DNA from 3 places in the Bradyrhizobium zhanjiangense genome. Region 3 is predicted to be linked to each of the others. Evidence: riboswitches for the same ligand, from Rfam matches in the RefSeq annotation. Region 3 holds a riboswitch; each other region holds the start of a gene.
What was found. A riboswitch is a leader RNA that binds a small molecule or an ion and turns the genes downstream of it on or off. The one in region 3 is predicted to bind cobalamin.
Positions count from the first base shown of each region.

Region 1: another riboswitch for cobalamin. It lies ahead of metE (5-methyltetrahydropteroyltriglutamate--homocysteine S-methyltransferase); the one in region 3 lies ahead of XH85_RS30540 (energy-coupling factor ABC transporter permease).
Region 2: another riboswitch for cobalamin. It lies ahead of XH85_RS22705 (TonB-dependent receptor); the one in region 3 lies ahead of XH85_RS30540 (energy-coupling factor ABC transporter permease).

Region 1 is NZ_CP022221.1:2,883,321-2,886,595, reverse strand. Features, by position in the region: gene metE (5-methyltetrahydropteroyltriglutamate--homocysteine S-methyltransferase) at 1-1,931, opposite strand, end outside; cobalamin riboswitch at 2,035-2,237, opposite strand; gene XH85_RS13390 (nodulate formation efficiency C protein) at 3,253-3,275, shown strand, end outside.
Region 2 is NZ_CP022221.1:4,752,003-4,755,277, reverse strand. Features, by position in the region: gene XH85_RS22705 (TonB-dependent receptor) at 1-2,006, opposite strand, end outside; cobalamin riboswitch at 2,207-2,421, opposite strand; gene XH85_RS22695 (hypothetical protein) at 2,901-3,110, opposite strand; gene XH85_RS45270 (hypothetical protein) at 3,261-3,275, opposite strand, start outside.
Region 3 is NZ_CP022221.1:6,343,860-6,347,134, forward strand. Features, by position in the region: gene cobF (precorrin-6A synthase (deacetylating)) at 1-426, opposite strand, end outside; gene XH85_RS30540 (energy-coupling factor ABC transporter permease) at 473-1,150, opposite strand; cobalamin riboswitch at 1,188-1,407, opposite strand; gene cobA (uroporphyrinogen-III C-methyltransferase) at 1,453-2,184, opposite strand; gene XH85_RS30550 (cobyrinic acid a,c-diamide synthase CobB) at 2,181-3,275, opposite strand, start outside.

The DNA of each region.
Region 1 (3,275 bases), 3.5 Mb from region 3:
ACGGCCCAGTCGAGATAAGCCGCCCACTCCGACCGACGCAACGGCAATCCTTCGCGGAGTGCAGCTTCGTCGATCTGGATCATGGTCGCACCAGCATTCTCGAGATCGCGGACTTCGTCTCGGATCGCGAGCGCAATCTGGCGGCAGACCTCGCTTCTGGGAATATCATCGCGAACAAAGGACCAGTTCAAGATCGTCACCGGTCCCGTCAACATCGCCTTCATCGGCTTCTTCGTTAGTGATTGCGCGTAGCGCCACCAGTCCACGGTGATAGGCTTCGACCGCACTACATCGCCAAACAGGATCGGTGGCCTGACGCAGCGCGAGCCGTACGACTGCACCCATCCGTTCCTGGTAAATGCGAAGCCGGCGAGTTGCTCGCCGAAGTACTGCACCATGTCATTGCGCTCGAACTCGCCATGCACGAGGACGTCAAGACCGATGTCCTCCTGCCAACGTACGGCGCGCGCAGTCTCCTCCTTGAGGAACCTGTCGTATTGCTCGTCGCTTATCGCGCCTCGCGCATACGCCGCACGGGCATTCCGGACCTCTGTGGTCTGCGGAAACGACCCGATCGTCGTGGTTGGAAAAGCCGGTAGTCCGAAACGATTTCTTTGGATCTCGGCACGACGGGCAAATGGGCTCGCGCGCCGACGCATGGTCTGGTCGATCGCTGTCATCCGGACAGCGACATTGGCATCACGGATTTTCGGCGAAGACCGGCGGACAGTCGCGGCACGTTCCGACTCGGCAAGAGCTAGCGCAACATTCTGGTCGCCCGCAAGTGCCCGCGCTAGGATCGCAAGCTCCCGCATCTTCTGGACCGAGAAAGCAAGCCAGCTCTTGACGTCGGAAGCGAGACCGGTCTCGAGTTCAACATCGACCGGCACATGAAGCAGCGAGCAGGATGGGGCAATCTGTACACGATCCTTGCCAAGCTTCGCAATCGCGGGTTCGAGCTGCTGGCGCAGCGACGACAAATTCGACCGCCATACATTCCGACCGTCGACGACACCGAGCGACATGACGAGATCACTTCGGCCGCCAGCGATAATCTGGTGCAACAACTGTGGCGCTCGAACCAGATCGAGGTGCAGCCCGGCAACTGGCAGGCTCAAGGCGGTGTCGAGATTGTCGCCGAGGTCTCCGAAATAACTGGCAACCATGATCTTGATGGCCGGCCCCTCCTTGGCGAGCCGGTCATAGGCATGTCGCAAAGATTTTCGCGCCCCCTCCTCCAGATCGAGAATCAGGCAGGGCTCGTCGAACTGAACCCAATTTGCCCCACGTTTGGCCAATTCCTGCAGAACCTCGATATACGCGGGTATCAGTTCATCCAGCAGTGAGAGTGGCTGGAACGTGGGATCGGGACTCTTGCCGAGCTTTAGGAATGTGACCGGCCCGATCAGGACAGGGCGGGTCTGAAAGCCAAGGGCCTTGGCTTCCTCATACTCCTCGATCGGCTTGCGAGAGCATAGCCTGAAAGTCTGTCCCCTGTGAAACTCGGGGACCATGTAGTGGTAGTTGGTGTCGAACCACTTGGTCATCTCCTGCGCGGGTGCGCCAAATCCGCGCGGTCCGTGACCGCAACTCGCTTCCTGGTCGTCGCATTGTGAACCGCGGGCCATGGCGAAGTATGTCTTGAGCGAAACGGATTCGTCTTTCGAGGCGTAGATCTCCGGGATGGCGCCAACCATGACACTTGTGTCGAGCACCTGGTCATACAGCGAGAAATCGTTCGATGGAATGACCGTGACGCCGATAGATTTCTGACGAGCCCAGTTCGCGGCACGCAGGCCAGCTGCGTCCTCGAGCAACTGCTGTTCGCTGCTTTTTCCGGCCCAGTAGCTTTCTAGAGCGAGTTTGAGCTCGCGCCTTGGACCGATGCGTGGCGTTCCGAGCGTGGCAACAGGAAGGGAGAGAAGAGACATAGCGTTAACCCCATGTTGGGAGCAAAGGCCATGGCGGACGCAGGCAGGGGAAGTCGCGCGGTGCGACGGCTGCTTGGCGCACCACCGGGACACCCCGCCCGTGGACGAATATTTTGTCGGGGCAGGTCTCCTGGCTCGCGGGTCATCGCTGCTGTCCGGCCTTCCCGAAGCCGCGCAGGCTTCAGTGACATCGTTGGACAGCGGCTCGCCGCTCACAGTTGCGGGGGCAGCGCCGGCATTTTCACCGGCTTCCCTCTTAGCTCCGGATCAAATGGAAACCGGAGAACCTCGACGACCTGGATTATCGGCAAGAGAAGTCTTCCGTCAACCTCCCAGATTCTGTCTCAAGCTGATGCTGCGACATCTGCTACGCGAATGACCGTGCATCTCTATCATTGAGATGATGTAGAAGCGCTCTCCAATCAGCGATATCGCAATGAGCATCGCAGCTGCCCGCGGGGTGCACGCCAGATCGGTGGAACGGACAAATGCGGCTTGCGCGGTCGGGACTGCTGCCTCGAGGGCAGAACGCATTGTCGCCCGTCCCAGCTTCCCAGCGGTTTTTCGAGCACGTGCGCCATCCAGCCACCTTCTCGACCAACAGGATCCGTGTTGAATAGGCCCAAGACATCTGGATAAGCCAGCAACATACCCGGGCAGCACGTTTGATTTGCGGTGCTAGCCACACCCCAAATGCTCGGCGAAGATCGGCTTGGCGTCGTTCGCCATCGAGTACAAAGCGCGCCCGACTGAGGCTGTTCTCGACTTCCGGAGCGCCGCACGTCGCGAAAGGGCGCGCCATGGCCCCTTGGCCGAAAGTGCCCGAAGCCACGGCAGAGATCGAAAGCCCACATTCCGGCAACGATAACCGAACGACACGGTTCAATGACGGCAAACGGGCTGCCACTTCTCATCAGGAACTTGGCACCGAGGCGTTCCGCTGTGCCGTCGAACATCCGGTGCGTGACGGGGATGCATAAGCCGCGCTGGAGAGGTTGAACGGAAACATCGAGACATGCGCCAGTCGGAAAGTCGACAAAGAGGACACAAAACCGGTGCGAATTGCCGTCTATTATCTGGCACGAAGAATGCACGTCCTCTGCATGCCCAGTCCTCCTGCTGGGCATGTCCAGCACAGCAAATTGAGGCTGTCGGTGGCAGTGAAGTTAGCGGCGCGTGACATAGAGGGGAGCGCCTGCTCGCACGGGAAACCAGTGGTCGCCCCGTCGCGTCGCCGCTAACTTCTTGCGCTCGCGCATAACAGGTTGAAGGTTGCCCGCTCTGGAATGACGTGTGGATGAGACCGAATAGGCCGACGGTTATGAAGAAAACGTCAGGAAGACG
Region 2 (3,275 bases), 1.6 Mb from region 3:
CGCTCATATTGACCACTGAGCTTGAGGTCGATCGTGCCATTGGCAGGAATCGGCTTCTGAGTGCCGGCCTGGTCGTTGTCCATGCGACGCTCGCTCCAGAACCGCGCGGTGGCGTCGAGCACCACATAGTTCTGCCAGATGTTCCAAGTGACACCCACACTCGCGGTGTAGCGCGAGACCAGCGGCACATCATTGCCGGCCCAGACGCCCTCTCGGAAGACAGCCCTCGTATAAGCCATGCCGGCGCGCAAGAGCAGCGCGTCGTTGACGCGATAGGAGACACTGGTCTCCGAGCCGTAACGGCGGGTCGGATCGAGATTGGTATTGTAGAACAGGATTGGATTGAAATGGATCTCGTTGGTGAGGTCCATCAGATAGAGACTGCTCTGCATCTGAAGACCGCCTCCCTTGATACGCAGCCCAGCCTCGACATCCTGCGAGGTCTGGGTCTTGAGCAGGAACGTTTGCGGCAGTGGATTGAAGAAGGGATCGAATGAGGGTCCTGACGACACCCGCTCGTCGACGTCAGGCGTGCGAAACGCCCGCGCGGCGCGGCCGAACAGCGAGACCATGTCGTTGAGGCGATGCTCGGCACCGAGGTGCAGCGCATATTGGGTCTCGTCGCTCCTGAGCGGGAGCGCGCCGATGTCGGCGTTGAACGGAGCTGCCGGATCAAAATTGTCACGTGCCGACAGACTGATGGTCTGCACCCGCGCGCCATAGGAAACGTCGGTCGTAGGCGTCACACCCAATGTGTGCTGAAAATAGCCCGCAACGGTCTGCTGCCTGAGGTCGTAATTGTGCCAGGCGGCGAGACCCTGGCCGGCGCCGCGGTTCTGCTGAAAGCTCGCATCGTAATAGTCGATGCCGGTCAAGAGCTGGGACGGCATTCCGAGCAGGAGGCTCTTCACGCTGAGCCGCGGCGTGATCGACCATGTCGTCAGATCAGCGTCGACATAGGTCGAGGTGAAAAAGGCGGGCACGGGCGTCGGACTGGAGAAGAAAGCACTCTGCTGCCTCTTGTCGCGCAGGCCGCCGTCGACGATGAGATCGACGTCGTTCACCAGGGTTTTTGTGAAGCCCGCTGTCGCGCCAAAACCTTGCTGGTTGGCATAGTTGAAGGGCGTGCTGGTCCCCTTCCGGTTGGTCGCGAGCTCGTCGAGGCCGATCGAGGGATCGACGGTGCGGCCGCCCGGCAGTCGCAGCTCCTGATTGTCGCCGGTCACGGTCAGGAACGCAGTCAACCCCGGCGTCGTGTAGTTCAGATTGCCGACGCCGTTCTCCTGGGAATAACGATTGTTGTCACGATAGCCATCGGTCTTGACGGTGTTGCCGTAAAACGAGGTCGACCACGGACCGGAATTGAGCCACGTCGAGACGTTGGCGAGCCTGGTGTTGAACGAGCCGAAGCCGGCCTCGATGCCCGCGGCCATGGGTGGTCCGCCGACGCCGTTCTTGGTGACGATGTTGATGACGCCGCCGACCGCGTTGTCCCCATAGAGCACCGCACCGGAATTGCCGCGCGTGATCTCGATGCGCTCGATGGAATTGAGCGGGATGGTGGCAAGGTCCACCTGCGCCATGTCGATGTCGTTCAGCCGCCGTCCGTTGACCAGCACCAGCGTGTTGGCGGTTGCGAACGCGCCGAAGCCGCGCAGGTCGACACCGGTCTTGGCGCCGATCGGACCGCCATAGAACGTCGTGATCTGGGCGCCCGGTACTTGCGTCGAGATGATCTCGGCAAGCGTCTGCGACGGCGAATGGGCGATGTCCGCGGCCGTGATGACGGTCGTGGCGGCGCCGACGATGCCTCCATTGTTGCTGGCCGCCTCACCGCCAAAGCCGGCCGAGCCGGTCCCTGTCGGCGCGCCGTTCGGCGTCGCACGGCGTCTCCCCATGTCGCCATCGCTGCTCGCCCTGGCACGCGTGCGGTTCTGATCGTCGGCCCTGGTCACTTCGACCGGCGGCAACTGCTCGGCGGCAGTCTGGGCGCGGACGCCCCTCATATTGAGGACAAGAACGGGAATGATGAAGCTGGACGCCAGCCAGGCCGTGCGACGGCACCGGATTGCGGCGGAAACGGAAGACATGCGAACAAAACCTCGGCAGGACATCAGTGGCACGTCACAGCGAACGAGGTTTCACGACGGAGCGATCAATCGCTCCGGTGAAGCTAATGTCTGTACTCCCCGACCGACATCTTCGCGTGTGACCACGGCTGACGGCAGGTCTCCTGGCTCGCGGGTCGTTACCTCTCCGTCGCCTTCCCAGGACCGAGATTCCCAGTGGCATAGGACGAGAGATTCGCCGCTTACAGTTGCGGGGGCAGCCATGGCATTGAGAAGATCCCGGCGTTGGGAAAATCTCGCACCACGTTCCCTTTTGATCTCCGTGAGGAGAACCGTCGCGGATCTTTTACGAGTCGTGCAGCCCGGGAGTCAATCGGCTGGTTGCATCTGGCAGCGACCACTCGCCGCTGCCGGTGCGTCCCGCAAGCAGAGGCCCGGCAGCTACGTCCGCCCTCGCGGGCGCTGGGCCTGCGCCCAAGCGATGGCGACGTCGCGTGGCGGAACATCGATGCGCTTGATCGGCGTCAGTTCGCCGGAGGCAGAGACAATCGCGGTCTCCTCGCGGCGGCAGCGCCGACACACGAAACGGACCTCACGCGGGAATGCCGACCAGCTTGAACGTTTGACGTTGGCAGCCATCGGCCATGCGTCGCAATGCGAGCACGACACTAGGAACCGGCCGGGATCGAGCATACCCATTCAATCGGACTCCACGCGTCCTGCCCGCCTCCTTCAATGATTAATCCAAGTGAATCGTTCCGGTGCCTGGGCACCGCCGACGGCCTCCTGTCTTTTGGCGCGCCGGCGATTTTGGCCACAAGCATCAAGAACTCAGCGAGCCCCCTTGAGGGTGCAGGAGGTCGTGCAGGTGACCGTGGTGCCGTGATCGCATGACTTGCAGGCGCTGACGCACTGGTTCATGTCGCGAGGATTGTAGCTGTAGTTTCGCATCGGGCAGGTCGACGTCGAGCCGGTGATGTCCTGCTCCTGATCGCAGGCAGCCGTCATGAGCGCGAATATGATCACTGCAACGAGACGCATGGGATTGCCCGTCAAACATGGCAAGTGACACTCGCGAGGCGCTGCATTGCAACGAACCCCGGCCTTCCCACTACGAGCCATCGCCAATCAGCGACGCCCGCATGCGCCTGAGAATGCGCGCCAAATGTTAAGAACGGATTGCAGTCGGCCTCAAGCAGCAGCGCT
Region 3 (3,275 bases):
GATTGAGGTGATGCCGGGCACGACCTCGATATCAGGCAAGGGATCGAGCCGCCGCGCGATGCGTAGCGAGGAGTCGTAGAGCGAAGGATCGCCCCAGATCAGCAGCGCAACCTTGCCCTCGCCGGCGAGATGATTTGCGATCGTTTGCGACCAGGTCGCGGCAACCGCATCGTGCCAATCGTCCACGCCCTTGCGGTAGTCCGCCTCAGTCGCGTCACGCACTGGCAAGTCGAACTCGGCGATGCGCGTGCTCGCGCTGGTGAGCACGTCCGCGCAGATCGTCCGCCGCAGATCCGCAAGATCGGATTTCGCCGACCCCTTGCGCGGGATCAGGACGAGATCGGCGGCGTTGATGGCTTGGATCGCGGCGCGCGTGAGCTGCCCGGGATCGCCGCAACCGATGCCTATCAGGGAGAGCGTGAGCATCACGAGCGCGAAGGGCGACCGCGCCGGCCGCCCGTTCGCTTGTCTCTTAAGCGGCGTTATGCAGGCGCGGCGTGACGAGGCCGGGCGCGGTGACGCCACGCAGCGACTTCGCCAGCGCCAGCACGGCGAGATCGGCGAGCGGCTCGATCACGATGACCAGCGCATAGGATGCCGCAAACGTCGCGATGTTGGCGAGGTTGGTCGCGCCGAAGCCGGAGCCATAGAGGGCCCAGAACGCCACCCAGGCGACGATGCCGGACTGATAGGCGGTCGAGAGCGCCAGCGCCTGGCGGTATTGCAGATCGACGTAAGCCGTGTTGCGCGGAATGATCCGCGTCGCCAACGCCTGGATCGCGAACAGCGGCACCAGGAGCGTGGTGACGTTCATGCCATATTGCGGCAGGTCGGTCGGCACGAAGAAGACGCCCTGGAGCAGCAGGCCGAACGCAAGGCCGAAGGCGGCGGGCGCAGCACCGAACAGCAGGAACAAGGTCGAGCCCAGGATGAAGTGCACCTCGGAGACGCCGACCGGGAAGTGCGGCAGCACCTGGAAGAAAGTGAAGACGAGGCCGGTGGTGGCGAGCGTGCGCGTCGCGAGCGAGCCGATGCCCTGCTCGCGCACGGTCTCGACCGCGAGTTTCAAGGCAACACCACCTGCGGCGATGCCGGTTGCGTAACTCAACACGAGCTTGGCGCCCGTCACGATCCCTGGTTCGATATGCATGGTTCAGATCCTTCCTGCCGTCACACCCGACGGCCTTGGCCTCAAAACGTGCAGGGCCGGTCTCCTGGCTCGCGGTTCACTGGGGTTCTCCGGCCTTCCCGTGCCTTGCGGCTCAGTGGCTGATCGGAGCCCCTCACCGCTTACAGTCGCGGGGGCGGCTGGGGTTTTGGACGCCGCAACTGGGTCCGCCCATCCCCATTCCCGATTATGCTCCGGCGCTTTGCGCCGCGTCGAGCACCATGCCTCTCCTGTGTGCCCCTTTCGCGAGCCGGGCGTCAAGGGGCGAAGGACGACGGCGGCCATCATGACGGATCGTCTCCCGCCAGGGCGCCGAACAGGATGACGGCGGCCGTCGAGGCGGCGCCGCCCCGCGCAAGCTGCTCGGCGAGCTCGGCAATCGTGGTGCGGACCAGCCGCTCGTCGGAACGGCCGAGTGATTCCGCAAACAGCGCCGGCGTATCTGCGGCGAGGCCATGGTCGATCAATTTTGCGGCAAGCGCCGGAAAAGTGCGCCGGCCCATGTAGACCACGGTGGTTGCCTCGGGATCGGCGAGCGCCGCCCAATTCAGGTTTGGCGGCAGTTCGCCGGTGACGTCGGCCCCGGTCACGAACTGCACCCGCCGCGAGGTGTGGCGCCGGGTCAGGGGGATGCCGGCTTGCGCGGCGGCAACGCAGGCGGAGGTGACGCCGGGAATGATCTCGTAGCCGATGCCGGCCTCGCGCAGCGTCTCCAGCTCCTCCTCGAGCCGGCCGAAAATGCCGGCGTCGCCGGACTTCAGCCGCACCACCCGCGCGCCGGTTGCGGCATAATCGACGAGCAGGCGATTGACATGGTGCTGCTTGGTCGAGGGCCGCCCTGCCCGTTTCCCCACCGCGACGAGATTGGCGCCGGGACGAGCGAGATCGAGGATCGCGCCGGAGGCAAGATCGTCATAGAGCACGACGTCGGCCTCACGCAGCCGCGCAGTCCCCTTCACCGTGAGGAGTTCTGGGTCGCCGGGGCCGGCGGAGACGAAAGAAACAAAACCGCTCACCGATCCTCCGCGATCAGATGGAAGAACGTGCCGGTGGCTTGGCCCCGCCGCGAGCCGGTCTCGGCAATGACCGTGCCGGTTGCATCGTGAACCACGGCCAGCGGCGTGTCCGGCTGGGCGATGATTGTCGAATAATGGAACTCGTGGCCGCGCAGGCGTGCGCCGACCTGATGCCCCGGCATCGGTGCGGCCAGTTCGGCGAGACGATAGCCCAGATGCATGCGGCGCTTGGCAAAGCTGGTCTCCAGGCCGAGCAACCCCGCCATCTCATGGCGCACGCCGTCGGCGTCGGTCAAAGCGATTCCCAACACCATATAGCCTCCGCATTCGCCGTGCACGGGGCGCGTCTCAGCAAAGACGCGCAAGCCGTCGCGAAAGCGTGCACTAGCCGCAATCTTGCCGGCATGAAGCTCGGGATAGCCGCCTGGCAGCCAGCAGACATCGGCGCTTGCGTCAGGCGCTTCATCGGCCAACGGCGAGAATGTCGAGATCTCGGCGCCGGCCGCGCGCCAGGCTTCCAGCATATGCGGATACACGAAAGAGAACGCCGCATCGCGGGCCAGCGCGATGCGTTGGCCCGGCGGCGTCACGTTCAGGCCGTTCTCCCCGGATTGCGGCGACCAGCTGGCTGCCGCTCGCAGCACCGCCTCGAGATCGACATGCTCGGCGACGAAGCGCGCGGCCTCGTCGATCAGCTTGCCGATCTCGACCTGCTCCTCGGCCTGAACCAGGCCGAGATGGCGCTTCGGCAGGCTGATCTCGGCATGGCGCGGCAGCGCGCCGAACACGGCAATGCCGGCATCGTTGAGTGCGTGCCGCACGAGATCTTCATGGCGCGGGCTGGCGACGCGATTGAGCACGACGCCTGCGAGGCGCACCCCGGCGCGATAGTCACGAAGACCCGCGGCGATTGCCGCCGCGGTCTGCGCCTGTCCCGACGGATCGATCACTAGCACGACCGGCCAGCCCAGCATCTCCGCGATGTCGGCGGTCGCACCGGTGCCGGAGACGCCGCGTGCGGCGACACCGTCGAACAGGCCCATCGAACCCTCGGCGAGCACGACATCGGCATTCGCGCCGCGGCTGACGAG